DNA from 3 places in the Streptomyces sp. NBC_00483 genome. Region 3 is predicted to be linked to each of the others. Evidence: predicted binding sites of a transcription regulator. Region 3 holds the regulator's gene; each other region holds the start of a gene.
What was found. The regulator HrcA, encoded in region 3, represses chaperone genes, less so after heat shock. The targets are predictions, from matches to a motif close to TTNGCACTCNGNNNNNCNGAGTGCNAA.
Positions count from the first base shown of each region.

Region 1: a site for HrcA is predicted at 3,089-3,115, ahead of groES (co-chaperone GroES). Genes of this name have one in related genera too.
Region 2: a site for HrcA is predicted at 2,521-2,547, ahead of groL (chaperonin GroEL). Genes of this name have one in related genera too.

Region 1 is NZ_CP107880.1:5,779,477-5,788,924, reverse strand. Features, by position in the region: gene OHA73_RS26110 (SDR family NAD(P)-dependent oxidoreductase) at 34-807, shown strand; gene groL (chaperonin GroEL) at 892-2,517, opposite strand; gene groES (co-chaperone GroES) at 2,636-2,944, opposite strand; gene OHA73_RS26095 (polysaccharide deacetylase family protein) at 3,148-3,777, opposite strand; gene OHA73_RS26090 (polysaccharide deacetylase family protein) at 3,774-4,742, opposite strand; gene OHA73_RS26085 (THUMP-like domain-containing protein) at 4,825-6,012, shown strand; gene OHA73_RS26080 (class I SAM-dependent methyltransferase) at 6,526-7,116, shown strand; gene OHA73_RS26075 (hypothetical protein) at 7,136-7,384, opposite strand; gene tsaD (tRNA (adenosine(37)-N6)-threonylcarbamoyltransferase complex transferase subunit TsaD) at 7,381-8,475, opposite strand; gene rimI (ribosomal protein S18-alanine N-acetyltransferase) at 8,468-8,959, opposite strand; gene tsaB (tRNA (adenosine(37)-N6)-threonylcarbamoyltransferase complex dimerization subunit type 1 TsaB) at 8,986-9,448, opposite strand, start outside.
Region 2 is NZ_CP107880.1:5,432,990-5,442,437, forward strand. Features, by position in the region: SAM riboswitch class I at 1-6, shown strand, start outside; gene thrC (threonine synthase) at 25-1,332, shown strand; gene OHA73_RS24360 (ubiquitin-like small modifier protein 1) at 1,368-1,643, shown strand; gene OHA73_RS24365 (cold-shock protein) at 2,102-2,308, shown strand; gene groL (chaperonin GroEL) at 2,677-4,302, shown strand; gene OHA73_RS24375 (SDR family NAD(P)-dependent oxidoreductase) at 4,402-5,184, opposite strand; gene OHA73_RS24380 (TetR/AcrR family transcriptional regulator) at 5,325-5,912, shown strand; gene OHA73_RS24385 (Uma2 family endonuclease) at 5,925-6,602, opposite strand; gene OHA73_RS24390 (hypothetical protein) at 6,662-7,567, opposite strand; gene OHA73_RS24395 (DUF397 domain-containing protein) at 7,819-8,049, opposite strand; gene OHA73_RS24400 (helix-turn-helix domain-containing protein) at 8,030-8,869, opposite strand; gene OHA73_RS24405 (hypothetical protein) at 8,986-9,207, shown strand; gene OHA73_RS24410 (hypothetical protein) at 9,282-9,448, opposite strand, start outside.
Region 3 is NZ_CP107880.1:3,613,776-3,623,223, forward strand. Features, by position in the region: gene OHA73_RS16010 (16S rRNA (uracil(1498)-N(3))-methyltransferase) at 25-771, opposite strand; gene OHA73_RS16015 (nitronate monooxygenase) at 771-1,865, opposite strand; gene dnaJ (molecular chaperone DnaJ) at 2,656-3,792, opposite strand; gene hrcA (heat-inducible transcriptional repressor HrcA) at 3,793-4,809, opposite strand; gene OHA73_RS16030 (MBL fold metallo-hydrolase) at 4,941-5,678, shown strand; gene OHA73_RS16035 (DUF3097 domain-containing protein) at 5,713-6,531, shown strand; gene hemW (radical SAM family heme chaperone HemW) at 6,662-7,894, opposite strand; gene OHA73_RS16045 (ATP-binding SpoIIE family protein phosphatase) at 7,968-9,448, opposite strand, start outside.

The DNA of each region.
Region 1 (9,448 bases), 2.2 Mb from region 3:
CGAGCACCACTCCGCGCTCATTAACCTTGGCGCATGACTACCGCCCTGATCACCGGATCCACCGCGGGCATCGGCGCCGCGTTCGCACGGCAACTCGCCACCGACGGGCACAACCTGGTGCTCGTCGCGCGCGACACCAAGCGGCTGCACGAGCAGGCGACAGAGCTGCACGACCGGCACGGCATCGAGGCCGAGGTGCTCACCGCCGACCTGGCCACGGAGGACGGGATCGCGGCGGTCGAGGCGCGCCTGACGGACCGTAAGGCCGCGGTCGATCTGCTGGTCAACAACGCCGGGTTCGGCAACAAGGGGCACTACCTCGAGGTCCCGATGGCCGACGAGCTGACGATGCTGAAGGTGCACTGCGAGGCGGTGCTGCGGCTGACGTCGGCGGCCGCGGGGGCGATGCGCGAGCGTGGGCGCGGTGGCGTGGTCAACGTGGCGTCGGTGGCGGCGTTCGTGCCGCGCGGTACGTACGGCGCCTCGAAGGCGTGGGTCGTGCAGTTCACGCAGGGCGCGGCGAAGGACCTCGCGGGCAGTGGGGTCCGACTGATGGCACTGTGCCCCGGGTTCGTCCGTACGGAGTTCCACGAGCGGGCCGGAATGGGCACGGGCAACATCCCGAAGTGGATGTGGCTCGACGCGGACAAGCTGGTGTCGGCGGCGCTCGCGGACCTCGCGCGTGGCAAGTCGCTGTCGATCCCGGACCCCCGGTACAAGGCCCTGATGGGCGTGGTGAAGGTGACGCCGCGGGTCCTGCTGGGCGGGATCACCTCCCGCACGGGCCGCAAGTACGGTCCCCAGTAAGGGAGTTGCTCCACGAAGAGCAAAAGCCGAGGCCCGGCCCCCCGCGACGGGGAGCCGGGCCTCGGGTTACTTCAGCGGAGCAGGTCAGTGCGAGTGACCGTGGCCGTGGCCGCCGGCCTCCGGCTCCTCGTCCGCCGGCTTCTCGACGACCAGGGTCTCGGTCGTGAGGAGCAGGGAGGCGATGGAGGCGGCGTTCTCCAGGGCGGAGCGCGTGACCTTGACCGGGTCGATGACGCCGGCCTTGACCAGGTCCACGTACTCGCCGGTCGCGGCGTTGTAGCCGTGGCCCTTCTCGAGCTCCTTGACCTTGGAGACGATCACGTAGCCCTCCTGGCCGGCGTTCTCGCCGATCCAGCGGAGCGGCTCGACGACGGCGCGGCGGACGACGGCGACACCGGTGGCCTCGTCGCCCTCCTTGCCGAGGGAGTCGTCCAGGACCTTGGAGGCGTGCACCAGAGCGGAGCCACCACCGGAGACGATGCCCTCCTCGACCGCGGCGCGGGTCGCGGAGATGGCGTCCTCCAGACGGTGCTTCTTCTCCTTGAGCTCGACCTCGGTCGCGGCACCGACGCGGATGACGCAGACGCCGCCGGCCAGCTTGGCCAGGCGCTCCTGCAGCTTCTCGCGGTCCCAGTCCGAGTCCGTGTTCTCGATCTCGGCCTTGATCTGCGCGACGCGGCCCTGCACGTCCTCGGACTTGCCGCCACCGTCGACGATGGTGGTGTCGTCCTTGGTGATCGTCACGCGGCGCGCGGAACCGAGCACCTCGAGACCGGCCTGGTCGAGCTTGAGGCCGACCTCCTCGGCGATGACGGTGGCACCGGTGAGGGTGGCCATGTCCTGCAGCATCGCCTTGCGGCGGTCACCGAAGCCGGGGGCCTTCACGGCGACGGCGTTGAACGTGCCGCGGATCTTGTTCACGACCAGGGTCGACAGAGCCTCGCCCTCGACGTCCTCGGCGATGATCAGGAGCGGCTTGGAGCCACCGTTCTGGATGACCTTCTCCAGGAGCGGGAGCATGTCCTGGATCGAGCCGATCTTGCCCTGGTGGATCAGGATGTACGGGTCGTCGAGGACGGCCTCCATACGCTCCTGGTCGGTGACGAAGTACGGGGACAGGTAGCCCTTGTCGAAGGCCATGCCCTCGGTGAAGTCGAGCTCCAGACCGAAGGTGTTGGACTCCTCGACGGTGATGACACCGTCCTTGCCGACCTTGTCCATCGCCTCGGCGATGAGCTCGCCGACCTGGTTGTCCTGGGCGGACAGACCGGCGACGGCGGCGATGTCGGACTTCTCGTCGATCGGACGGGCGGTCGCGAGGAGGTCCTCGGACACGGCCTTGACCGCGGCGTCGATGCCCTTCTTCAGGGCGGCCGGGGAGGCACCGGCGGCAACGTTGCGCAGGCCTTCCTTGACCAGGGCCTGGGCGAGCACGGTGGCGGTGGTCGTACCGTCACCCGCGATGTCGTTGGTCTTGGTCGCCACCTCCTTCACCAGCTGCGCGCCGAGGTTCTCGTACGGGTCCTCGACCTCTACCTCACGGGCGATGGTGACGCCGTCGTTGGTGATGGTCGGGGCGCCGAACTTCTTGTCGATGACGACGTTGCGGCCCTTGGGGCCGATCGTCACCTTGACCGTGTCGGCAAGCTTGTTGACGCCGCGCTCGAGGGCGCGACGGGCGTCCTCGTCGAACTTCAGGATCTTCGCCATGGAGCTGAATCAGTCCTCTCGAAACGAACCGCGCCCCTCGCACCCGGCATTCTCAGCGGGGGCCAGGGGCGCAGTTCAAAGCGTTCTGCTTCGGTGAAGCTTCAAAAGCCTCGGTGAATTACTTCTCGACGATCGCGAGCACGTCGCGAGCCGAGAGGACGAGGTACTCGTCGCCGTTGTACTTCACCTCGGTGCCGCCGTACTTGCTGTACAGCACGACATCGCCGACCTTGACGTCGAGCGGAAGGCGCTCGCCGTTCTCGAAGCGGCCCGGGCCCACGGCGAGGACAGCGCCCTCCTGGGGCTTCTCCTTCGCGGTGTCCGGAATGACCAGGCCAGAGGCCGTGGTCTGCTCGGCGTCGAGCGGCTGGACCACAATGCGGTCCTCGAGCGGCTTGATGGCAACCTTGGAGCTGGTGGTCGTCACGATCCGGTCTCCCCCTTCGGAGATCTCACGGGGTTAACAGTCTGGGGTGGCGACCAGGTGGATCCGTCGTCGCGGGTGCCGGACCTGCCCGTCGCTGTTGGCACTCTCCAGTGGTGAGTGCCAGGGCCGAGACTATGACTGCGATTAGCACTCGGTCAAGCGGACTGCTAATCGACTCCGTCGCTGATCGGTGGACCGGCGGCTCACAGGTAGTCCTCCAGGGCCGCCACCTCGTACCCCTCGGCCTCGATACGGCGCACGAGAGCCGGCGTGGTCTCCGCCCGCGCCCCGAGGATGTCGCCGGGGCGCAACCGCTCCGCCGGCTCGCGCCACAGGACGATCGCGTCGACGCCGCACTCGGCCGCCGCCTGGAGCGTGTTCGCGTCGTACGCGCCCCGGGGCGGATGGAACAGGCGGGGCGCCGCCCCGAAGCGGGCCTCGACGCGGTCGCGCTGGCCGCAGATCTCGGCGTGCTGCTCCACGTATCCGAGGCCCGGCAGGAGGGCGTGGGTGAGGGTGCGGTTCTGCACCCGGGCGCCCAGGGCGGTCAGTTCGCCGAGGCGGCCCACGCCCGGGCCCGCGAGGAACAGCGAGACCGGGAGGCGTCGGTCGCGGACCAGGCCGACGAAGCGGGGGTCCCGCCCGGCCCCGTCCTCGTACGCGAGGAAGACCACCTTGTCGCGGGTGGGGACGCGGGAGACGACCGGCGGGACCGCCGCCTCTGCGCCCGCCGCAGGGCGCGGCGGCGGGGCGGCCTCCCGCGCGCACCCGGTGAGCAGAACGGCGGCCAGGGCGCAGCCGAGCAGCCGCGCCCGCGGCCCACGCGGTGTCACAGGTAGTCCTCCAGGCGCGCCACCGCGTAGCCCCGGTCGGTGAGGTACTTCATGAGGTTCCGGATCATGTCGGGCATCGTGCCCTTCCAGTCCTTGCGGCCCCTGAAGTGCGTGAGCAGGATGTCGCCCGGATGGATGCTGCGGTCCCACTCTCGGTAGTCCATGCGGTCCACGAACGCCTCTGCGTTCCAGATCGGGGCGTACTCGATGCCGCAGGCCTTGGCGGCGCGCAGGGTGTTCTGGTTGTAGTCGCCGAACGGCGGTCGGAAGAGCGTGGGCCGCTTGCCGTACTTCTTTTCGATGACGTCCTGCATGCCGCAGATCTCGTGCTTCTGACGCGCGTACGAGAGGGCGGGCAGGAACGGGTGGTGGAGCGTGTGGTTGTTGAGGGTGACGCCGCGGGCCTGCATCTTCTTGAAGTAGCCGTACTTCGGCCTGACTTCGGCGTCGGTCAGGAACGCCGTGTACGGGATCCGCAGCTCGCTCATCATCTTCAGGAACCGCGGGTCCTTCTCGGCGCCGTCGTCGATGGTGAGGAAGACGACCTTGTCCTTGGTCGGGATCGTCGTGAACACCGGCGGCAGGCCGAGCTTCTTCTGGCCGTCGACCTCGAAGCCCGTCCGCGCCTCGATGACCGGCTTCTTCGCCGGTGGGCGCGGGGCGGTGAGCGGCACGTCGGCGAGGCCCCAGCGCTTGGTCGCCGCGACGAGCGCGGCCCGCTGGGCGCGCAGCTTCGTCGCGTACGAGTCGAGGGCCCGGGCGGGAGCGGCCTGGAGGCCCTGTTGGCCGGGGGCCGGTTTCACGGGGGTCCGCTCCGGGGTGCCGGCCGCGCACCCGGTGGCGAGGGCGGACGCGGCGAGCAGGCCGGCGAGGAGGCGGACGCCGGTCGTCGCGCCGGGTCTCTTACCGGGTCTCTTCCGAGTCCCCTTTGAGGCGTGTTTCTCATTTTGTCGTACTAGTTGCATGGCGCCGGATCCTTACAGCTCACGGGCCCGTTCCGGAGCCGACACCTCCGCCTGGCGCGCACCGTCGCCCGCCTGGCCCACAATGGGCCGGGTGAACGACCCCGCCGCCTTCTCCGCCCTCCTGGCCCCCGAGGGCCTGGCCCTGCTCGACGAACTCCGCGATCACGATCCGGCCCAGGAGCTCGCCCTCGCCACGAAACTGCGCCGCGAGCACCCCGCCGAACTCGTCTCGGCCGCGCTCGCCCAGGCGCGGCTGCGGCAGCGGGCGGTGGCGAAGTTCGGGGCCGAGGACGCGGCCCGGATGTTCTTCACGCCGAACGGGGTCGAGCAGGCGACGCGGACGAGCGTGGCGGCGTACCGGGCCGGCGCCTTCGAGGCGCTCGGCGTGCGCTCCGTGGCCGACCTGTGCTGCGGCATCGGCGGCGACGCGATCGCGCTCGCCCGCGCGGGGATCCGGGTGCTTGCCGTCGACCGGGACCCGCTGACGTGCGAGGTGGCGCGGGCGAACGCCGAGGCGCTCGGCCTCGCGGGGCTCATCGAGGTGCGCGAGGCGGACGTCACCGAGGTGGACACGGCCGCGTACGACGCCGTGTTCGTGGACCCCGCGCGCCGGGGTGGTCGGGGCCGGATCTTCGACCCCGAGGCCTACTCCCCGCCGCTGTCCTGGGCCGTGTCCGCCGCGCTCAAGGCGCCGCACGCCGCGCTGAAGATCGCCCCCGGCATCCCGCACGAGGCGATCCCCGCGGAGGCCGACGCCGAGTGGATCTCGGACGGGGGTGACGTGAAGGAGGCGGTGCTGTGGTTCGGGACCGCTCCCGGGCGGATGCGGGCGACGCTGCTTCCGGGGCCGCGGGCGCTGGTGGGCAGGGGGCTTCCCGACCCCGAAGTACGGCCCGTCGGGCGGTACTTGTACGAGCCCGATGGCGCCGTCATCCGGGCGCACCTGGTCGCCGAGGTGGCCGAGGAGGTCGGCGGCGGGCTCGTCGACGAGACGATCGCGTACGTGACGGCGGACGAGCTGCACGCCACGCCCTACGCCGCCGCGTACGAGATCACCGACCAACTCCCTTTCAACGTGAAGAAGTTGAAGGCGTTGCTGCGGGAGCGGGAGGTCGGCGTGCTGACGGTGAAGAAGCGGGGGTCGGCGGTCGAGCCGGAGGAGTTGCGGCGGAAGGCAATGCCGAAGCCCTTCGGGAGGCGGGCGGTGACGGTGTTTTTGACCCGGGTTGCGGGTGCGCCCACGATGCTTGTCGGCGCGCCGGTGGGTTGAGGCGTCGGGGCTCCGCCCGCGGGGCTGTTTTCGCCGACCCGGCGTTACGGCCTCGGGGCTCCGCCCCGGACCCCGCGCCTCAATCGCCGGCGGGGCTGATTGTGCCGAACCGGCGTTACGGCCACGGGGCTCCGCCCCGGACCCCGCTGCTCAATCGCCGCAGGGGCTTGAATTGCCCACCCGCCGCAGGGGCTTGAGTAGACCCGCCCACCCGCAGGCAATCGCCCGGCTCCCGCCCATCTCCCACTCACCCGCCCCCTCCGGGGGCTCGGCCCGACGGGGTACCGCCCCCGCTTTGGCGATCCACCCCCAGCCGCGGCTCCCCACCCTTGGCGGTCGACGCCAACCGCCTTGGGCAATCTGCCGCCTTGGGCGGCAGGGTGGGCAAGGCGGCACCCCGGTGCAGGCTGCACATGCGGAAGGCGCCGGCCACGGCACCGCCCCAGAACACCGGTGCCGCGTCATCATGGCGCGGGGCCCGACCCCGTCGTCCCGAACCGCCGGAGGCCCGACGTGCCGTTCGATCACAATGACCACTACCACCCGCTGCTGCTGCGCCAGTTGCCCCCGCAGGGGCGAACCGCACTCGACGTCGGCTGCGGCACCGGCCGCTTCGCGCGGCGGCTCGTGGCGCACGGGTACCGGGTCGACGCGCTCGACCCGGATCCGGCGACGCTGGCCGTGGCGGAGGCGACCGGTGGCGGGCCGCGCTACCGCGTCGCCGACGCCGCGCAGGCCGAACTCCCGCCCGCCCACTACGACGTGATCAGCTGCCTGGCGAGCCTGCACCACATGCCGTTCGAGACGCTGACCCGCTTCCGCAAGGCCCTCGCGCCCGGCGGCCGGCTGCTCGTACTGGGCTGCTACGACGGCATGACGCCGTGGGACGTGGTCGCGTCCCCGACGAACGCGGTGGCACGCCTCGCCGTGTACGCGGGCGAACGCGCCCGGGGCGTCCGCACTCCCCCGCCGCAACCCCCTGTGCAGCAGCCGGAGATGCAGCTTCCGGAGATCCGCCAGGAGGCGGCACGCCTGCTCCCCGGCAGCGAGGTGCGCCAACTGCTCTTCTGGCGCTACCTGTTGACGTACACAGCGGACCACTAGAGCCCTGGGGTTTACGGCCCTACGCGGCCTCGAAACGCCAGCGGTGGACCGTGCGGGTCACCAACTCACCGTCCGGTTCCGGAAGTTCCGGAAGGTCCGCGTCGTACGCCGCATCCCACCACGTAATGACGAGCACCCGGTCCCGCGGCCCCCGGAACGTCTCGCGGCGCTCCGGGGCCGGTTCGAGGACCTGCTCCTTCGCCCAGCTCAGCAGCTTCTCGCCACGCCCCTCGACGGCGCGGGCCTCCCACATCAACGCGACGGTCATGAGTAGAGGTTCTCCTTGCTGACCTCGTGCACGTGGTCGTGATGGTGGTGGCCGGGGACGTGCGGCTCCGTCACCGGGAGCGAGGAGTCCGCGGACAGGTCCCACGAGGACGGCATCCGGTTGCGGGCCACCATTTCCGCGCCGAGCGCCGCGACCATCGCGCCGTTGTCCGTGCACAGCTTGGGCCGCGGCACACGCAGCCGGATCCCGGCCCGCTCGCAGCGCTCCTCGGCGAGGACACGGAGCCGCGAGTTGGCGGCGACGCCACCGCCGATCATGAGGTGGTCGACGCCCTGGTCCTTGCAGGCCTTCACGGCCTTCCGCGTCAGCACGTCCACGACGGCCTCCTGGAAGGACGCCGACACGTCGCGCACCGGCACGTCCTCCCCCGCCGCCCGCTTGGCCTCGATCCAGCGGGCCACCGCGGTCTTCAGGCCGGAGAAGGAGAAGTCGTACGCGGGGTCGCGCGGCCCGGTGAGCCCGCGCGGGAAGGCGATCGCGTTCGGGTCGCCCTCCTTCGCGTACCGGTCGATGACGGGCCCGCCCGGGAAGCCGAGGTTCAGCACCCGCGCGATCTTGTCGAAGGCCTCACCGGCGGCGTCGTCGATGGTCGCACCGAGCGGCCGCACATCGGACGTGATGTCGGTGGACAGGAGCAGCGACGAGTGCCCGCCCGACACAAGGAGCGCCATCGTCGGCTCGGGCAGCGTGCCGTGCTCCAGCTGGTCGACGCAGATGTGCGAGGCGAGGTGGTTGACGCCGTAGAGCGGCTTGTCGAGCGCGTACGCGTACGCCTTGGCGGCCGACACCCCGACCAGCAGGGCGCCCGCGAGGCCAGGACCCGCGGTGACGGAGATGCCGTCGAGGTCCTTCGCCGTGACGCCCGCGTCCTTCAGGGCGCGCTGGATCGTGGGGACCATCGCCTCCAGGTGCGCACGAGAGGCGACCTCGGGGACGACGCCGCCGAAGCGGGCGTGTTCGTCGACGCTGGAGGCGACGGCGTCGGCGAGCAGGGTGGTGCCGCGGACGATGCCGACGCCGGTCTCGTCGCAGGAGGTCTCGATGCCGAGGACGAGCGGTTCGTCAGCCATGGGTCTTCTCTTCGTTCACAGTGTCGTTCGCGGTGTCGTTCGCGGTGGTCGTGGTCAGGCGCATCACGAGGGCGTCGATGTTGCCGGGCTGGTAGTAGCCGCGCCGGAAGCCGATCGGCTCGAAGCCGAAGCGCTCGTACAGCTTCTGCGCCCGCGTGTTGTCGACGCGCACCTCGAGCATCACCTGGTCGACCTCGAAGGCGGTGGCGTGCCGCAGCAGTTCGGTGAGCAGCCGGGCGCCGAGCCCGGTGCCCCAGTGGTCGCGGGCGGCGGCGATGGTCTGGATGTCGGCAAGGTCCCCGGAGGCGGCGACGCCCCCGTACCCGACCAGCTTCTCGCCCTCGTACGCGACCACGTAGCGCCGCGTGGAACCGACGCCGCGGGCGTGCGCGAGCTCGGACCAGAACATGCCGCGCGACCAGGCGTCGTCCGGGAAGAGGTCCTTCTCCAGGGCGAGCACGGGATCGATGTCCCACCAGCGCATCTCGCGCAGCGATACGTCCACGGCTGTCACTTGGGGGTGACCACCTTGTAGTTCTTGGGGACCTGCGCGTCGGGGCGGCGCAGGTAGAGGGGGCGCGGTTCGAGGAGCTCCTCGCCCGCGGCCAGCCTCTCGGCGGCGAGGGCGGCGAGCGCGGCGGCCGACACGTTCTCGGGCCCGCGCGCGTCCGGGAAGGTGTCCGGGTACAGCCGCGCGCCGGCGCCGACGGCGGGCAGGCCCTCCACGAGGGAGGCGATGTCGGCGGGCCGGTCGACGGCGGCCTCGGTGACGCGGGTCCGCGCATCGTCGTAGCGCGCCCAGTACACCTCCTTGCGCCGCGCGTCGGTGGCGACGACGAAGGGGCCCGCCCCGTCCAGGGCATCCCCGGCCTCGTAAGCGAGCCCGTCCAGCGTGCAGACGCCGTGCACGGGCACGCCGAGCGCGAGCCCGAACGTGTCGGCGGTCATCAGGCCGACACGCAGGCCGGTGTAC
Region 2 (9,448 bases), 1.8 Mb from region 3:
TGAGGAGAAAGGGCCTCGCCTCTCATGGCTGTACAGACTGTCGCCACCGAAACCGCCGCCACGACGGACTCCGTCGATCTGGGCCCGGCCTCCGGACTTTCCTGCCGCGAGTGCGGCGCCGTCGTTCCGCTCGGCCCCGTCTTCGCCTGCGCCGAGTGTTTCGGTCCCCTCGAAGTCGCATACGACCTTCCCGTCGGTGACCCCGAGGCGCTCCGCAAGCAGATCGAGTCCGGCCCCGCCAACATCTGGCGCTACGCCCCGCTGCTGCCCGTCCCGGCCGACGTCGCCGAGAGGCCGAACCTGAACCCCGGCTGGACCAAGCTCGTCAAGGCCGACAACCTCGGCCGTGAACTGGGCGTCGCCGAGGGCAAGTTGTTCGTCAAGGACGACTCCGGCAACCCGACGCACTCCTTCAAGGACCGCGTCGTCGCGCAGGCCATCGAGGCCGCCCGCGCCTTCGGCTTCACCACCCTCTCCTGCTCCTCCACCGGCAACCTGGCCGGCGCCGTCGGCGCCGCCGCCGCCCGTGCCGGCTTCCGGTCCTGCGTGTTCATCCCGCACGACCTGGAGCAGGGCAAGGTCGTCATGGCCGGTGTCTACGGCGGTGACCTCGTCGCCATCGAGGGCAACTACGACGACGTGAACCGCTTCTGCTCCGAGCTCATCGGCGACCCGCTGGGCGAGGGCTGGGGCTTTGTGAACGTGAACCTCCGCCCGTACTACGGCGAGGGCTCCAAGACGCTCGCGTACGAGATCTGCGAGCAGCTCGGCTGGCAGCTCCCGGACCAGCTGGTCATCCCGATCGCGTCCGGCTCGCAGTTCACGAAGATCGACAAGGGCCTGAAGGAGCTGATCAAGCTCGGGCTCGTCGAGGACAAGCCCTACAAGCTCTTCGGCGCCCAGGCCGAGGGCTGCTCCCCGGTCTCCGTCGCCTACAAGGGCGGCCACGACGTGGTCCGCCCGCAGAAGCCGACCACCATCGCCAAGTCCCTCGCCATCGGCAACCCGGCCGACGGCCCGTACGTCCTCGACATCGCGCGCCGCACCGGCGGCGCCGTGGAGGACGTCAACGACGAGCAGGTCGTCGACGCGATCAAGCTGCTCGCGCAGACGGAGGGCATCTTCGCCGAGACGGCGGGCGGTGTCACGCTGGGTGTCACCAAGAAGCTCATCGAGGCGGGCCTCATCGACCCGTCGCTGACCACGGTGGTCCTCAACACCGGTGACGGTCTCAAGACGCTGGACGCGGTCGCCGAGTCCTCGCAGGCCACCGCGACGATCCGGCCCAACCTGGACGCGTTCCGCGAGGCCGGCCTCGCCACCGACCTCTGAGCCCGACCGAACTTGTAGCAACAGGAGTTACCAGCATGAGCGTCAACGTTCGCATCCCCACCATCCTGCGCACCTACACCGGCGGCAAGGCCGAGGTCGCCGCCGAGGGCGCCACCCTCGCCGACGTCATCTCCGACCTCGAGAAGAACCACACCGGCATCGCCGCCCGCGTCCTCGACGACCAGGGCAAGCTGCGCCGCTTCGTGAACGTCTACGTGAACGACGACGACGTCCGCTTCGAGCAGGGCCTTCAGACGGCGACGCCGGACGGCGCCGGCGTCTCGATCATTCCGGCCGTCGCCGGAGGCTGACCATCAAGCACAGTGCCGGAGGCTGATCTTTCGCCGTTTTACGCAGAGTTACTTGAATTGCCCCCTCCGCAAGAGAAGCGGAGGGGGCAATTCTGCATGGTTGAGCGCGGTACAGTTGGGGAAGCTGCTGCGTTTCGCTGAGCGGTGCATGACGGGCGCATATGAGTTCTCGCCCGAAGCCCGACAAGAAGTAGCCAAAGTGTCCGGCCCTTTCGGGCCCTTTATGGCATTTACACGGCCCGACTTGCCCAAGGATACGGCGAGTTGGCCCGGTTTCCCCGATCTGGCGTGCCCAGAATTCTCGTCCGACTGACCTGTTGCAGACGGCAGTTGGGCAGATACATTCAGCCGCGGTCGACGCGTTCCGGCGCACACCCCCATATCCCATGGGGCGTGAGGTCTGACCCGGGTCCGCGAAGTGCGGTCCTGCGCAAGGGCCAGTAATAGGGGAGTTAGGCATGGCTCAGGGCACCGTCAAGTGGTTCAACGCGGAGAAGGGGTACGGCTTCATCGCGGTCGACGGTGGTGCGGATGTTTTCGTCCACTACAGCGCGATTCAGATGGACGGCTACCGCACCCTCGAAGAGGGTCAGCGGGTCGAGTTCGAGATCTCGCAGGGCCAGAAGGGGCCGCAGGCCGACATGGTCCGCGTGGCCGCCGGCTGAACGCGCGCGTCAGACTGCAAGCTTGTACGTCGCACGTTGCGGAGGGCTCGTCTCCCGGGTAACCGGGGGGCGGGCCCTTCGTGCTGAACGGGTCCCGCCTGCGCTTTCGTGGTACGGCCTTGCGCCCGCCCGTCGCCCGACCGCCACCCCTCAACGATCCCGCTGCGCGGGAGCACCTTGCACTCGTAGGGGTCGAGTGCTAATCATTGGGCTTAGCACTCTCCGAGTGAGAGTGACAAAACTTGGATCGGGTCGGTGAGGTCCGGGGGCCGGGTGGTGCAAGGAGCCACAAGGCCCGCAGGCCGTCCGTCGCGGGCACCAGCACGGTCCTTTTGCGTTAGCCACCCCGTCCGGGAGGACCACTTCACATGGCCAAGATCATCGCGTTCGACGAGGAGGCACGGCGCGGCCTCGAGCGCGGCATGAACCAGCTCGCCGACGCCGTCAAGGTGACCCTGGGCCCCAAGGGTCGCAACGTCGTCCTCGAGAAGAAGTGGGGCGCCCCCACGATCACCAACGATGGTGTGTCCATCGCCAAGGAGATCGAGCTCGAGGACCCGTACGAGAAGATCGGCGCCGAGCTGGTCAAGGAGGTCGCGAAGAAGACGGACGACGTCGCCGGTGACGGCACGACGACCGCGACCGTCCTGGCCCAGGCGCTCGTTCGCGAAGGCCTTCGCAACGTAGCCGCCGGCGCCAACCCGATGGCCCTCAAGCGCGGCATCGAGCGCGCCACCGAGGCCGTCTCCGCCGCCCTGCTCGAGCAGGCCAAGGAGGTGGAGACCAAGGAGCAGATCGCCTCCACCGCCTCCATCTCGGCCGCCGACACCCAGATCGGCGAGCTCATCGCCGAGGCCATGGACAAGGTCGGCAAGGAAGGCGTCATCACCGTCGAGGAGTCCCAGACCTTCGGTCTGGAGCTCGAGCTCACCGAGGGTATGCGCTTCGACAAGGGCTACATCTCGGCGTACTTCGCCACCGACATGGAGCGTATGGAGGCCTCGCTCGAGGACCCGTACATCCTGATCGTCAACTCGAAGATCGGCAACGTGAAGGACCTCCTTCCGCTGCTCGAGAAGGTCATGCAGTCCGGCAAGCCGCTGCTGATCATCGCCGAGGACGTCGAGGGCGAGGCCCTGTCGACCCTGGTCGTCAACAAGATCCGTGGCACCTTCAAGTCCGTCGCCGTCAAGGCCCCGGGCTTCGGTGACCGTCGCAAGGCCATGCTCGGCGACATCGCCATCCTCACGGGCGGCACCGTCATCTCCGAGGAGGTCGGCCTCAAGCTGGAGAACGCCGGTCTCGACCTGCTCGGCCGTGCCCGCAAGGTCGTCATCACCAAGGACGAGACGACGATCGTCGACGGCTCCGGTGAGAGCGACCAGGTCCAGGGTCGCGTCAACCAGATCCGTGCCGAGATCGAGAACAGCGACTCGGACTACGACCGCGAGAAGCTCCAGGAGCGCCTCGCCAAGCTCGCCGGCGGCGTGGCCGTCATCAAGGCGGGCGCGGCCACCGAGGTCGAGCTCAAGGAGCGCAAGCACCGCATCGAGGACGCCGTTCGCAACGCGAAGGCGGCCGTCGAAGAGGGCATCGTCGCCGGTGGTGGCGTGGCCCTCCTCCAGGCCTCCGCGGTGTTCGAGAAGCTGGAGCTCGAGGGTGACGAGGCGACCGGCGCCAACGCCGTGAAGCTCGCGCTCGAGGCCCCGCTCAAGCAGATCGCCGTCAACGGTGGTCTCGAGGGTGGCGTCGTCGTGGAGAAGGTGCGCAACCTGACCGTCGGTCACGGTCTGAACGCCGCCACGGGTGACTACGTCGACATGATCGCCGAGGGCATCATCGACCCGGCGAAGGTCACGCGCTCTGCCCTGCAGAACGCCGCGTCCATCGCCGCGCTGTTCCTCACCACCGAGGCCGTCATCGCCGACAAGCCGGAGAAGGCCGGCGCTGCGCCGGCCGGCGGCGGCATGCCGGGCGGTGACATGGACTTCTGAGCCGCTCGCGGTTCAGCCCGTCCGTAACCCCGAGGGCGGCACCGACTCTTCACGAGTCGGTGCCGCCCTCGGGGCGTTTTAGGCCTGGTGGCGACAGGTCTAAGCGGTCTTGACGGAGCCGCCGTCGATGAGGTGGTCGGTGCCCGTCGTCGCGGCGGCGAGCGGGGACGCCAGATACGTGACCAGAGTCGCGACCTCTTCCGGTTCGACGAGCCGACCGATGAGCATGCCCATGGCCGCGGGCAACCCGGCCAGGAGGTCGGCGTGGGGGACGCCCATGGCGGCCGCGAGTCCGGCGCCGTAACCCGTGGGGCTCTCCCACATGGCGGTGCGGACCGGGCCCGGAGAGACGGTGTTCACCCGGACCCCTTGTGAGCCGAACTCCTCCGCCAGTGCCTTGCCGAACGCGGTGAGCGCGGCCTTGGCGGTGGTGTACGGGACGGGGCCGCCGTGCGGGACGCGCGCGCCGATCGAGGAGACGTTGACGATCGCGCCGCGGGCGGCCAGCAGTGCGGGCAGTGCGGCGCGGGTGACGCGGACGGTGGCAAAGAAGTTCAGGTCGGTCACCTGTGCCCACTGGGCGTCGGTCAGATCGAGGAAGCCGCCGCTCAGGTCTCCGTCGCCGCCGCCGATGTTGTTGACCAGGATGTCGATTCCGCCCAGCTCGGCCACGGCCTCGGTCACCAGTCGCTCGGCGCCGGCCGGATCGGACAGGTCCACCGTCACCGGTATCGCCCCGGCCGCCTTCCACTCCGGGGCCGCGGTGCGCGCGGCGGCGACCACGCGTACGCCTTCGGCGGCCAGGGCCTGGACGACAGCGAGCCCGATCCCTCGGCCCGCTCCTGTGACGAGGGCGGTCTTGCCGTTCAGGTGCAGGTTCATGACGCTTCCCCTTGCTCGGCATGTGCAACTCGGCTGATGCGTCGAACATAGAACATGCATCACCAATGTCGCAAGTAGTCGCCAAGCTGCCACATTGGCGTACTCTCGTGGGGTCTCCCCTCCGGAAGGAATCGCTCGCCATGCCGCAGCCCGCCTCCGCGAAACCTCTTCGTGCCGACACCGAGCGGACCGTGCGCGCGATCCTCGAAGCGGCCGAGCGGGTACTGGCCGTGAATCCGGCGGCGACGATGGAGCAGATCGCCGAGGCCGCCGGAGTCGCGCGGACCACCGTCCATCGGCGGTTCGCCTCCCGGGAGGCGCTGATCAGGGCGCTGGCGGCCTGGGCGACACAGCGATTCCACGAGGCCGTCGAAGCGGCGCGCCCTGAGACGGCGCCGCCCTCCGTCGCGCTCTATCAGGTCACCGCGAACGTGCTGCGGGTGAAGGTCAGTTGGGGCTTCGCGATGGGCGCCCTGCCCACCGACGATCCCGAGGTCGCGCGCGTCCACGCCGACGTGATGACCCGCTGCGCGCGGCTGTTCGCCCGCGCCAGGGACGCCGGACTGTTGCGGCCCGACGCCGACCTGGACTGGGCGCGAACCGTGTATTACGCCCTCATCCACGAGGCCGCGGTTCAGTCCCCGGAGACCGACGCGGCCGTGGACGCCCTTGCCACGCGGGTCGTGGATACGTTGCTGCACGGCGTGGGCACGCCGGCGTCCGGCTGACGCGGGTGGGCGTCAGGCGTAGTCCTTGAGCCTCTCGGTTTCGAGGGTGATGGTGACCGGGGCGGGGAGGCGGACCGTCGCTCCGTAGTGGTACGGGCGGCGGTTCTGGTAGACGCCGTTCTCGGGGGAGCTGTGGACGACGACCGTGTCGTTGTCGCGGTCGACGAGGAGGTAGACGGGGATGTCCGCGTAGGCGTAGGCGCGGGGCTTCTCCTGGCGGTCGCGGCGGTCGGCGTCGCGGTCCTTGGAGGTGACTTCGACAGCCATGAGGACGCCGTCGGGGGAGGCCCACTCGTCCTGTCCGGCGAAGTAGTCGATGGCGGTCAGGGTGCCGTCCGGCTTGATGCAGCCCTTTCTGTACGTGTCGATCCGCAGGCCCTGCTCGGGATGCAGCGCCAGTTCGGGGCGCTGCATCATGCACTGGCGGATCAGCCACATGATGATCGAACCGTGGTCGCCGTCCGACATGGGCTTGACCGCTGGCTTTCCGTTGAGGAGTTCCAAGGTCACCGTCTCGGGGGCGACGCGGGCCAGTTCCTCGAAGTCCTCGACGTCGATGGGGCCGTGTTTCACGAGCAGCCGTCCGTTCAGGAATTCGAGCTTGTTGCGCAGAGTCTCCGGAGCCTTTCGGTTCAGCTCCTCGAAGTCCTCGATGCTCATCTGAGGGCGGTCGGCGGTGCCAGGGGTCATGGATGTGCCTCCTCGCCTCCATCGTGCCCCGGATGTACGGGTCCGGATCGTCGGCGCGGTCACACGCGTGCCCTTTCGGAGCGGGGGAGCATTGTCGCGCGGGCCTGGGCGGCGCGGGCGCGGACGGCTTCCGGGGTGAGTGGGCCCGCGGGCGGGTAGGCGGGGCGGGCGCCGCTGCAAGGGGTGCAGAAGCCGCCCGGCAGGGCCTCGGGGCGGCCGGGTGTGCCGCATTTCGCGCACTCGATGAGGCGTAGGACCGGGCGGTTCGCAGGTGGTGGGGGTGGCGGGGGAAGTTTGTCGGTCAGGCGGCGGCGCAGCAGTGCGGCCGGGCTGTGCACGGGTGTGGGGAGCCCGGCCGTCAGCGCGTGCAGCAGGGTGTCCTCGGTGGCGCCCCGCTCGAACCAGCGCTCCACATCTGGCGCGAGCCGGTCGCACTCGGCGGCTGACAGGGCCAGCGACGGCGCCGTGCGGCCGAGGGCGGTGAGGAGGAGCAGCGCGCGGCTGCGGGTGGGGCGTGGAGGTGGTTCTTCGGGCGGCGCGTCCCGGCCCGTCTCCGGTACATCGCCCCTGACGTACGCCGTCCACCACGTGTCGCCCCGCGCCGTGCGGGAGAACCAGGTGCGCGTCACCCAGCGTGCGCTCCCGGAGCCCTGCACGTGTTCGCGGCCGCGTCTCAAGTGACCGGCCCGGTGCAGGTTGTTGAGGGCGGTACGCATCGCCGCCTGCCCGTACGGGAGGTGGTTGGCGAGCGTCTTCACCGAGATGTCCGAGCCGTCGGGCAGCCGGTCGATGTATCCGGCGATGTACGCCTCGCGGGCGGGAAGGTCCGCGAAGTCGGCGCTGGTTCGGGGGAGTTGATCCGGTGCGGAGCGCTTGCCGTAGCCCGGGTTCGCCTCGGGGTGGAGCGGGGTGGGCGATGCTGCGTGCGTCGGGGCGGGGGCAGCACTAGAGTTGGCGTCAGCCACGAGATCTCCCTGGTTGGGATCTTGATGGACAGGCCCTCGCAGGTGTTGGCGCACCGGCGGGGGCCGTTCGTATATCGGGCACGCTAGAGCGCGATTACCCTCCGTGGCAAACCGGTGTCAGAAAGTGTCCGGTATTGCCGAGCGCACTTGTCGGCTTCGCCAACTCGCAGGGAGGGAGGGTGGGTTGAGACTCACCTCCCAATCCTTGAAAGCAGGGCTCGGGTCTCGGGGCTTGAGCCTCGGGGCGTTGGTTACGGGGTGCGGTGCAGGTCGGCGATGAACGCGGACCAGGTCTCTGCCCGGAGCGCGAGCTTCGGGCCGGTGGGGTTCTTGGAGTCCCGGACGGGGACGATGCCCGTCATTGGCGTGCGGGCGTCGGCGACTTCGAGGCAGTTGTTGCCCTCGCCGCCGCTGTAGCTGGACTTGCGCCAGCTCCGGGCGGCGTCGTCGTCCGGGTCGTACTCAGGGGTGTGGTTCCTCATGGGCGTAATCCTGCGCCACGGAGTCGAGCAGAGCCAGGGACTGTTTCGGGGTGAGCGCGTTGGCCCTGAGCAGGTCGTAGGACAGTTGGTGGCGGGTGACGGTGGCCGGATCGTCCAACAGGCGTCCTGTTGCGGGGGCTTCGATCAGGGTGAGTGGCGGTGCGTCCTCGAAGTACATGAGCTTGAGTGATCCGTGCAGCGACGCGTGGCCGCCCGCCGCGAACGGGAGGACCTGGACAACTGCCCGGCGTCTGCGGACCAGGTCGGCGATGTGGCGCAGGTTCGCGGCGATCACCGCGGGGCCACCGACCGGTCGGCGCAGCGCAGCCTCGTCCAGGACCGCCCACAACAACGGGGTTGTTGGATTGTCGAAGAGGCGGGCGCGCTCGACGCGGGCCGACAAAAGCTTGTCGATCACTTCGTCCGGTGCCGTGGGCTGGTAGTCGAGGAATACCGCGCGGGCGTAGTCCGGTGTCTGGAGGAGTCCGGGGATGAGCATCGCCCCGTACTCCATGATCGTGGTGGCCAGCGCCTCCGCCTCGGCCGCTTCGGCAAAGTGCTCCGGGTGCTTCGACCTGTTCGCCTTCTCGCAGTTGCGGGTGAAGAAGCCGCCCGTGTTCAGCTGCTCGTCGAGGCATTTCGCCATGTCCGGCAGGATGCGCCGCGTCCCCGCTTCCATCTGGCCGACGTACGAGCCGCTGACGAACAGCAGCTCACCCAGGGACTGCTGAGTGAGGTTCGCTCTCTCGCGGGCGTGGCGCAGTTCTTCGCCGATCATGACGCGGCGGGATGACGGGTCGAGGTCCTTCGGTCCGGTCACGTGCATCAACTCCCGGTCCAGCAGCGACGTCTGTTGGGCCGCTGCCCCTGGCCAGCGTAGAGCCGGACCGGTCACTCTGAGTGGCGAAAGCGGAACTCGGAGTGGAGGAGTGCGTGATGGTCGTGCGGGACGCGGAGCGGTTGCGGGTGGTCGAGGACGTGGTCGCTCAACTGCGGGCGGAGACCGGAGTGTTGGGCATCGTGCTGCCGTCACTGAGGGTCGACCCGGTGTCGGCCGCCGGTGAGGTCGGGTATCCGCTCGTCGACCTCGGGTGCGTGAACTTCGATACGGCGATGCGGATCGTCGCCGTACTGCATGAGGGGAGGCGCGGGGCGTGAGTGTTCGGGCAGCCGAATCCGCGCCCGTGGCGGGGGAGCTTCGGGCGCGGATTCGGTCGACCGGAGGGGACGGGTCAGGCCGAGGACTGCTCGGAGAAGCTCTGCCAGGTGTTGCGGCCCGCGCGCGTGGCGCTTGTGGCTGCTGCCTGTGCCTGGTGGAGGGTGCGGGCGGCCAGTTCGGACGGGGGGACGTCCCAGCTGCCGGTCCAGCTGCGGCCCGCGCGGGCCAGTTCGTAGACGA
Region 3 (9,448 bases):
CGGACGGGTACCTGTGACGGGTGCCTACCCCCACCGTCCCGTACGTCCCAGCAGCAACGCCACCGCCGCCGTTCCGGCCGTCGACGTGCGCAGGACGCTCCGCCCGAGCCGCATCGGCCGCGCCCCGGCCTCCTCGAAAACCGTCAACTCCTCGGGCGACACGCCGCCTTCGGGGCCGACGACGAGCACGATCTCGCCGCTGTCCGGGAGTTCGGCCGAAGCCAGCGCCCCGCTCGGGGTGTCCCGGTCCTCGTGCAGCACCGCCGCGAAGTCCGCCCCGGCGAGCAGCGCGGCGACTTCCTTCGTCGTCGCGGCCTCCCCGACGTCCGGAAACCGCACCCGCCGCGACTGCTTCCCGGCCTCCCGCGCGGTGGCCCGCCACTTGCCGAGCGCCTTGAGCCCGCGGTCGCCGCGCCACTGCGTGATGCACCGGGAGGCGGCCCACGGCACGATCGCGTCGACGCCGGTCTCGGTCATGGTCTCCACGGCGAGCTCGCCCCGGTCGCCCTTGGGCAGCGCCTGTACGACGGTGATCCGCGGCCGCTCCTCGGTCTCCACGTGCACGGGGCCCGCGTCGACGAGCAGCCGGTCCTTGCCCTCACTGCCGGTGACGACGGCCTCGCACCACGAGCCGAGCCCGTCGGTGAGCGTCACCGTCTCCCCGGCCCGCAGCCGCTTCACGGAGACGGCGTGGCGCCCCTCGGGCCCGTCGAGCACATACGCGCGGTCGCCGGGGACGGCCCCCTCGACGACGAATACCGGAGCGGTCATCAGGCGGCGCCCCGCTGCGTCAACGCGGCCCTGGCGGCGTCGAGTTCGGCCGCGAGGACCTCCACGAGCTGCCCGGCAGGGAGCTCCCGCGCGAGCCGGTGCCCCTGGCCCGCCCACAGCGCCATGCCCTGCGGGTCACCGGCCTTGGCGGCGGCCTTGCGCAGCGGCGACGTCATGTGGTGGACCTGCGGGTACGCGGCGGGGGCGTACGGGCCGTGCTCACGCATGAACCGGTTGACGAGCCCGCGCGCGGGCCGCCCGGAGAAGGCACGGGTCAGTTCGGTCCGGGTGAACAGCGGGTTGGTCATGGCCTGCTTGTGCGGCTCCGGTGCCCCGGACTCCGGGGTGACCAGGAACGCGGTGCCGAGCTGCGCGAGGTCGGCGCCGGCCGCGAGCACCGCGGCGATCTGCGCGCCGCGCATGATCCCGCCGGCGGCGATGATCGGCAGCTGCACGGCCTCGCGCACCTGCACGATCAGCGAGAGCAGGCCGAACCCGCTCCCGTCGGCCTCGGGGTTGTCCCGGTGCGTGCCCTGATGCCCGCCGGCCTCGACCCCCTGTACGCACACCAGGTCGGCGCCGGCCTCCTGCGCGGCCTGCGCCTCCTCCACCGACGTGACGGTGACCCCGACCTTCGTGCCCACGCGCTGCAGCGCCTGTACGACCGAGCGCCGGGGGCAGCCGAAGGTGAAGGTGACCAGCGGAACGGAGTCGTCGACGAGGATCGCGAGCTTGGCGTCGTAGCCGTCGTCGCTGCAGCTGTCGGTCTCCCCGAGCGGGGTGCGGTACCAGGTGGCCTCGCCCGCGAGCTGGTTGCGGTAGACCTCGACGGTGGCCGGGTCCGCGTGCTCGGTCTGCGGCATGAAGAGGTTGACGCCGAAGGGCCTGGCGGTCAGCGCCCGCGCCTGTTTGATCTCCTCGTACATCCCGTCGGCCGTTTTGTACCCGGCGGCGAGAAACCCGAGCCCGCCCGCCTCGGCCACGGCGGCGACCAGTGCGGGGTGCGAAGCGCCGCCCGCCATGGGGGCCTGCACGATCGGAAGTGGGCAGAGATCGGTCAGTGCGGAGGACATGACCGCATCGTGCCATGTCACCCGCGACCGACCGAATCGACCGGGACGCCACCCCGGCCCCCGCGGGCTCTCGCCCAAGAGCGGAGCTGACTTCGCCGAACCGGCGTCACGGCCACGGGGCTCCGCCCCGGACCCCGCGGGCTCCCGTCCCAGAACGGGGCTGATTGTGCCGAACCGGCGTCACGGCCCGGGGACGCCGTCCCGACCGGACCGACTTCACCGAACCGGGGTTACGGCCTCGGGGCTCCGCCCCGGACCCCGCTGCTCAATCGCCGCAGGGGCTGGAATTGCCCACCCGCCGCGGAGCTTGAATTGCCCCACCCGCCCGCAGGCAATCGCCCGGCTCCCGCCCATCTCCCACCCGCCCGCCCCCTCCGGGGGCGTCGGCCCGACGGGGTACCGCCACCCGCCTTGGCCGATCCGCCGGCAGCCACGGCTCCCCACCCGTCGCGGTCGACACTGCCCCCGCCTTGGGCAACCCGCCGCAAGCACGGCTCCCTACCCGTTGCGGTCGGCCGCACCCGACTTGGGCAATCTGCCGCCTGGGGCGGCAGGGTGGGCAAGGCGGCACCCCGGTGCCGCGCACCCCTTACGGCGGGCCCGGCCCCGGTGCAGCGGCCGGCACCCCGGCGCAGCGCACCCACAACGCAGGGCCCGCCCCCGGCGCAGCGACCGGCACCCCGGTGCCGCACAACGAGAACGACAGGCGCCGACCCCGACACAGGCCCGGAACACCGGCGCCGCGCACCGTGGACACACGTCGGCCCCCGGTGCCACGCACCGGGGGCCGACCTTGCCTACGACGGCTGACTCAACGGCCGTTGAACGCGTCCTTCAGGCGGGAGAAGAGCCCCTGCTGACCCGGCTGGAACTGCCCCGTGGGCCGCTCCTCGCCGCGCAGCTTGGCAAGCTCCCGCAGCACCCGCTCCTGCTCCGGGTCCAACTTCTGCGGCGTCATGACCTCGACGTGCACGATGAGGTCACCACGGCCGCCGCCCCGCAGATGCGTGATACCGCGCCCGTGCAGCGGAACCGATTGGCCGGACTGCGTGCCCGGCCGGATGTCGACCTCCTCCGTGCCGTCGAGCGTCTCCAGCGGCACCTTCGTGCCGAGGGCCGCCGCCGTCATCGGGATGGTCACCGTGCAGTGCAGATCGTCGCCGCGCCGCTGGAAGGTCGGGTGCGGGAGTTCGTGGATCTCCACGTAGAGGTCACCGGCGGGGCCGCCACCGGGGCCGACCTCGCCCTCGCCCGCGAGCTGGATCCGCGTGCCGTTGTCCACACCGGCCGGGATCTTCACGGTCAGGGTCCGACGGGAGCGGATGCGCCCGTCGCCCGCGCACTCCGGGCACGGAGTGGGCACGACCGTGCCGAATCCCTGGCACTGCGGGCACGGCCGCGAGGTCATGACCTGGCCGAGGAAGGACCGCGTCACCTGCGAGACCTCACCGCGCCCGCGACACATGTCGCAGGTCTGCGCCGAGGTACCGGGCGCCGCGCCCTCACCGCTGCAGGTCGTACAGACCACAGCCGTGTCGACCTGAATGTCCTTCGTGGTGCCGAAGGCCGCCTCGTCCAGCTCGATCTCGAGCCGGATCATGGCGTCCTGGCCGCGCCGCGTACGGGACCGGGGCCCGCGCTGCGACGCCGTGCCGAAGAAGGCGTCCATGATGTCCGAGAAGTTCCCGAACCCACCGGCGCCGAAGCCACCGGCCCCGCCTCCACCGGACTGCGACAGGGGGTCGCCCCCGAGGTCGTAGACCTGCTTCTTCTGCGGGTCGGAGAGCACCTCGTAGGCGGCGTTGATCTCCTTGAAGCGCTCCTGAGTCTTCGGGTCCGGATTCACATCCGGGTGAAGCTCACGCGCCAGCCTTCGGAAGGCCTTCTTGATTTCGTCCTGGGAAGCGTCGCGGCGCACGCCTAGTACGGCGTAGTAGTCCGTGGCCACTTACGACTCCGCCAGGATCTGTCCGACGTAACGTGCCACTGCGCGTACTGCTCCCATCGTTCCCGGGTAATCCATGCGGGTCGGGCCGACCACGCCGAGCTTGGCCACTGCCTCGCCGCCCGAACCGTAGCCGACCGACACGACGGACGTGGAGTTGAGTCCCTCATGGGCGTTCTCATGACCGATCCGTACGGCCATGCCCGAATCTCCCAGCTCGCCAAGGAGCTTGAGGAGCACGACCTGCTCCTCCAATGCTTCCAGAACGGGCCGGATGGTGAGGGGAAAATCATGTCCGAAGCGAGTGAGATTGGCGGTTCCGCCGATCATCAGCCGCTCCTCGGTCTCCTCGACGAGTGTCTCCAGAAGGGTGGAGAGCACCGTGGAGACCGTGCCCCGGTCCTCCTGCTCGAAGGCGTCCGGCAGGTCCTGCACCAGCTGCGGCACGTCGGCGAACCTGCGGCCCGCGACGCGGCTGTTCAGCCGGGCCCGCAGGTCCGCCAGGGACGACTCACCGAACGGCGCCGGGCAGTCGATCATCCGCTGCTCCACGCGCCCGGTGTCCGTGATCAGTACGAGCATCAGACGGGCGGGTGCGAGCGCGAGCAGCTCGACATGGCGCACGGTGGACCGGGTCAGGGACGGGTACTGGACGATCGCCACCTGCCGCGTCAGCTGCGCGAGCAGCCGTACGGTGCGTCCGACGACGTCGTCGAGATCGACGGCGCCGTCCAGGAAGTTCTGGATGGCACGCCGCTCGGGCGCGGCCATCGGCTTCACGGCGGTGAGCTTGTCGACGAACAGGCGGTAGCCCTTGTCGGTGGGGATGCGCCCGGCACTGGTGTGCGGCTGGGCGATGAATCCCTCGTCCTCCAGGGCTGCCATGTCGTTGCGCACGGTCGCCGGCGAGACCCCGAGCTTGTGCCGCTCGGTGAGCGCCTTGGAGCCGACGGGCTCCTCGGTGCCGACGTAGTCCTGGACGATGGCGCGCAGCACTTCGAGCCTGCGTTCATTGAGCATCGGCGCACACCTCCAGAAACAGCCGTTGCGGTCATCCTGTCTTTGGCACTCCATGTGGGCGAGTGCCAATCGTCCCCGGGTCAGTGTACGGCCGGTGGGTACGGGCCCGGCAAGGGCGCTAGCGTCGAGGTATGGAGTTCGCGCAGCGTATCGATTGGGCCTCGGTGGGTTGGGAGGGGCTCGCGCCGAATGTGGGGCGGGTGCGGTTGCCGGGCCTGGACTGCACGAGTGGCCTCGTCGTGGGTGAAGAAGCGGCGCTCTTGATCGACACCGGATCCTCACTCCGTGAAGGCGCCCGGCTGCGCGCCGATGCCCGCGCGCTCCTCGGGGCGCACCGGAGAGTGACCCATGTCGCGTTGACGCACCCGCACTTCGACCACGTGCTCGGCACGGCCGCGTTCGCGGGCGTCGAGGTGTACGGGGCGGTGGGCATCGACACCCTCTTCGAGCGCGGCGCCGAGGGGCTGCGCGCCGACGCGGTGCGGCACGGTGTCGACCCGGACGCGGCGACCGAGGCGGTCGACATCCTCGTCACCCCGCCGCACCGGGTGTGCGGCGAGTGGACGCTCGACCTGGGCGGCCTGACGGTGCTGCTCGCGAACATCGGCCCGGCGCACAGCGGCCATGACCTGGCCGTACTGGTTCCGGGGTCCCCGGAGATCGTCTTCTGCGGCGACCTGGTCGAAGAGTCGGGCGAACCTCAGGCGGGCCCGGACGCGGCACCGCGCCACTGGCCCGCGGCGCTCGACCGGCTCCTCGACCTCGGCGGCGAGGACGCGGTGTACGTCCCGGGGCACGGTTCGGCGGTGAATGCGCAGTTCGTCCGCGCGCAACGCGCCACATTGGCGACGCGTTTCGGCGTGTCGTAGCCCTGGCCTGCGCACTTCTCTTATCGTCTGCCGGATGCGCCAGTACTCTGCCGACCTGACTCCCCCCTGGAAGCGGAACAAGCCGGTCCCCGAGGTTCCGGCCGAACCGGACCTCGTCGTCGAGGAGGTCACCACGGGCTTCTGCGGAGCGGTGATCCGGGTCGAGAAGACGGCGCAGGGTCCGACGGTGACCTTGGAGGACCGCTTCGGCAAGCTCCGGGTGTTCCCGATGGAGCCGCGCGGCTTCATGATCGACGGCAAGGTCGTCACCCTCGTACGCCCCTCGGGGCCCGCCCCGACCCGCCCCGCCCGGAGCGCGTCCGGCTCGGTGGCGGTCCCCGGCGCCCGCGCACGGGTGGCCCGGGCGGGCCGCATCTACGTGGAGGGCAAGCACGACGCCGAGCTCATCGAGCGGGTCTGGGGCCACGACCTGCGCATCGAGGGCGTGGCGGTGGAGTTCCTGGAGGGCGTCGACGACCTTCCGTCGATCGTCGACGACTTCGCCCCCGGCCCGGACGCCCGCCTCGGCGTCCTGGTCGACCACCTGGTGCAGGGCTCGAAGGAATGGCGCATCGCCCAGTCGGTGACGAGCGAGCACGCACTGGTCGTCGGCCACCCGTACATCGACATCTGGGAGGCGGTGAAGCCGTCATCGGTGGGCATCGAGGCATGGCCCCGCGTCCCCCGCGGTCAGGACTGGAAGACGGGCGTGTGCCGGGCGCTGGGCTGGCGGGTGGCGAACACGGGCGAGGCGTGGCAGTACATCCTGAGCCGGGTCCACTCCTACAAGGACCTGGAGCCAGAACTCTTGGGCAGAGTGGAAGAGTTGATCGACCACGTAACCGTGACCTGACGCTTTCCAGTGCGTTAAGCACACCGGGTCTGGCCGACTGTGTGCTCTCCGCCTTCGCGGAGGTGTCCCGTCGATCAGTTCGTCCACTCGGCCGAGGAGTTCGTCTTCCCCACCTACGTGGGGGTGCGCCTCAGTCCACCAGGTCCCGCACCACCGCGTCCGCCAGCAACCGGCCGCGCAGCGTCAGCACCGCGCGGCCCGCGGCGAACGGCTCCGCCTCCAGCAGACCGTCCGCCAACGCCTTCCGCGCCGCCGCGAGCCCGTCGGCCCGAAGCAGCTCCAGCGGACATCCGTCACGGAGTCGTAGCTCAAGGAGAATCCGCTCGACCCGGCGGTCCTCCTCCGCGAGGAGTTCCCGACCGGCCCCCGGCGAGCGCCCACCCGCGAGCGCCGCCGCGTACGCGCCCGGGTGCTTGACGTTCCACCACCGCACCCCGCCCACGTGCGAGTGCGCCCCGGGCCCGGCCCCCCACCAGTCGGCCCCGCGCCAGTACAGCTCGTTGTGGAGGCAGCGCCCGGCCTCGGACGTCGCCCAGTTCGACACCTCGTACCAGTCGAACCCGGCCGCCCCAAGCACCTCGTCGGCGATCAGATAGCGGTCCGCGTGCACGTCGTCGTCGGTCATCGGCACCTCGCCGCGCCGGATCCGCCGCGCGAGCTGCGTACCCTCCTCGACGATCAGCGCGTAGGCCGAAACGTGGTCGGGCCCCGCCCCGAGCGCCGCGTCCAGCGTGGCCCGCCAGTCGTCGTCCGTCTCGCCCGGCGTGCCGTAGATGAGGTCGAGGTTCACGTGCTCGAACCCGGCCGCCCGCGCCTCCGCGACACAGGCCTCGGGCCGCCCCGGCGTATGCGTACGGTCGAGGACCTTCAGGACGTGCTGCCGGGCGCTCTGCATCCCGAACGAGATCCGGTTGAAGCCGCCTGCCCGCAGCTCCGCCAGGTACGCCGGGTCCACCGACTCCGGGTTCGCCTCGGTCGTGATCTCCGCGTCGTCCGCGAGCCCGAACTCGTCGCGGACCGCCGCCAGCATCCGTACGAGGTCGGCGGCCGGCAGCAGCGTCGGCGTACCGCCCCCGACGAACACGGTCCGGACCGGGCGCGGGTCGTCGCCGAGCACCTTGCGCGCGAGCCGCACCTCGTCGATCAGCGTCTCCGCGTAGTTGTCACGGGAGGCGAGTACGCCGCCCGTGCCGCGCAGCTCGGTGGCCGTGTACGTGTTGAAGTCGCAGTAGCCGCAGCGCGTGGCGCAGTACGGGACGTGCAGGTAGAAGCCGAGGGGTCGGGACCCGGCCCCGGCGAGGGCGGACGCGGGCAGCGAGCCGTCGTCGGGCACGGGCTCACCGTCGGGAAGTGCGGAAGGCATGGACCCATTGTCCCGCCTCCGCGACCGACCGGATCGCCATGGGCGGCGCCGACCCGTGGGCGACGCCGCCCCCTCACTGCGCCTGGAGCACCAGCAGCGCCAGGTCGTCGTCCGGCGGGCTGTCACCGAAGGCGTGCACGAGCCGCCGGATCCGCTCGACGAGCAGCGGCGCCGTCAGGCCCGCGCACCCGGCGAGCGCCTGCGCGAGCCCGTCCCCGTCGTCGAACTGGAGGGCCCCGCGGCGCCGCTCCGTCACCCCGTCGGTGACGCCCAGGAGCGTGTCCCCGGTGCGCATCACAAACGTTTCGCTTGTGTAGTCCGGATCGTCGACGACGCCGAGCAGCACCTGTGGCGTGGCCGCGGCGACGACCTCCCCGCCGGGCCGCATGAGCAGCGGCAGCGGATGCCCGGCGGAGGCGATGGTGCACAGCACGCCGTCCTCGGTGGGCGTCAGCTCTCCGTAGAGGAGCGACAGGAAGCGGGACGTGGAGCCCTCCGGTGGCACGCCCCTGCCGTCGGCCGCGGCGAGCGCGCGGGCCGCGGCGTCCGAGGCCTCGGTCGCGTCGTCGAGCAGCAGCCGGTTGAGCCGGTCGAGGACCTGCGCGACCTGGTACTCCTCGCGGGCGAGCAGCCGCAGCCAGGGCCGTACGAGCCCGATGACGACGGCGGCCTCCGGGCCCTTTCCCTGGACGTCGCCGAGCGCGAAGCACCAGCGTCCGGCGCCGGCCGGGAACACGTCGTAGAAGTCGCCGCCGGGTCCTCCCGCCTCCTTCGGCTCGTACACGAGGGCGCTCGCCACGCCGGGGATCTCGGCCATGACCGTGGGCAGCAGGCCGCGCTGCAGGATGCGGCTGATGGTGGCCTGCCGGGTGAAGCGGCGGGCCGCGCTGACGGCGAGGGCGACGCGCCGGCTGAAGTCCTCGACGAGCCCGGTGATCTCGTCGGGGAAGCGGTGCAGACCGGCCCGCCCGATCAGCAGGATGCCGAGGGCGCGGCCGCCGGCGGAGAGCCGGTAGGCGAGCGCCGAGCCCGTGTCCTGGGTGACCGGGCTGCTCTGCGCGTCGAAGGGCCAGGGCACGGGGACGGCGCCGGAGAGCCGGTCGGGCAGCCGCGGGGGTTCCTTCTCCAGGAGCCCGCGGAGCTCCTCGGTGCGGTGTTCGTGGGTGTGCCAGACGCGGGCGAGCCGGGGCAGCGGCATCGGGTCGGCGCCGCGCATGTCGTGCTCGACGACGCCCGGCAGGCCGCGCCCCTCCTCCTCGTAGAACCAGACGGCGCACCAGTCGGCGAGCCGCGGCACGAGGAGCTGGCCGACGAGCGCGGCGACCATGTCCTCGTCGAGCTGTCCCGCGAGCAGGTCGGAGGCCTCGGCGAGGAAGGAGAGAGCGCCGCGGTTGATCCAGTCCTGGTCCTGGGGGGCGCGCCGGGACGCGGGCGCCAGGATCTCCGCGGCGCGCAAGCCCCTCTGCAGGCTGCGCACGCCGGCCGGAGTGTCGGGAGTCTCAGCGGCGGGTGTCGGGGCGTCTGCGGGGATGCGGGCCCAGACGGTCTTGGCAC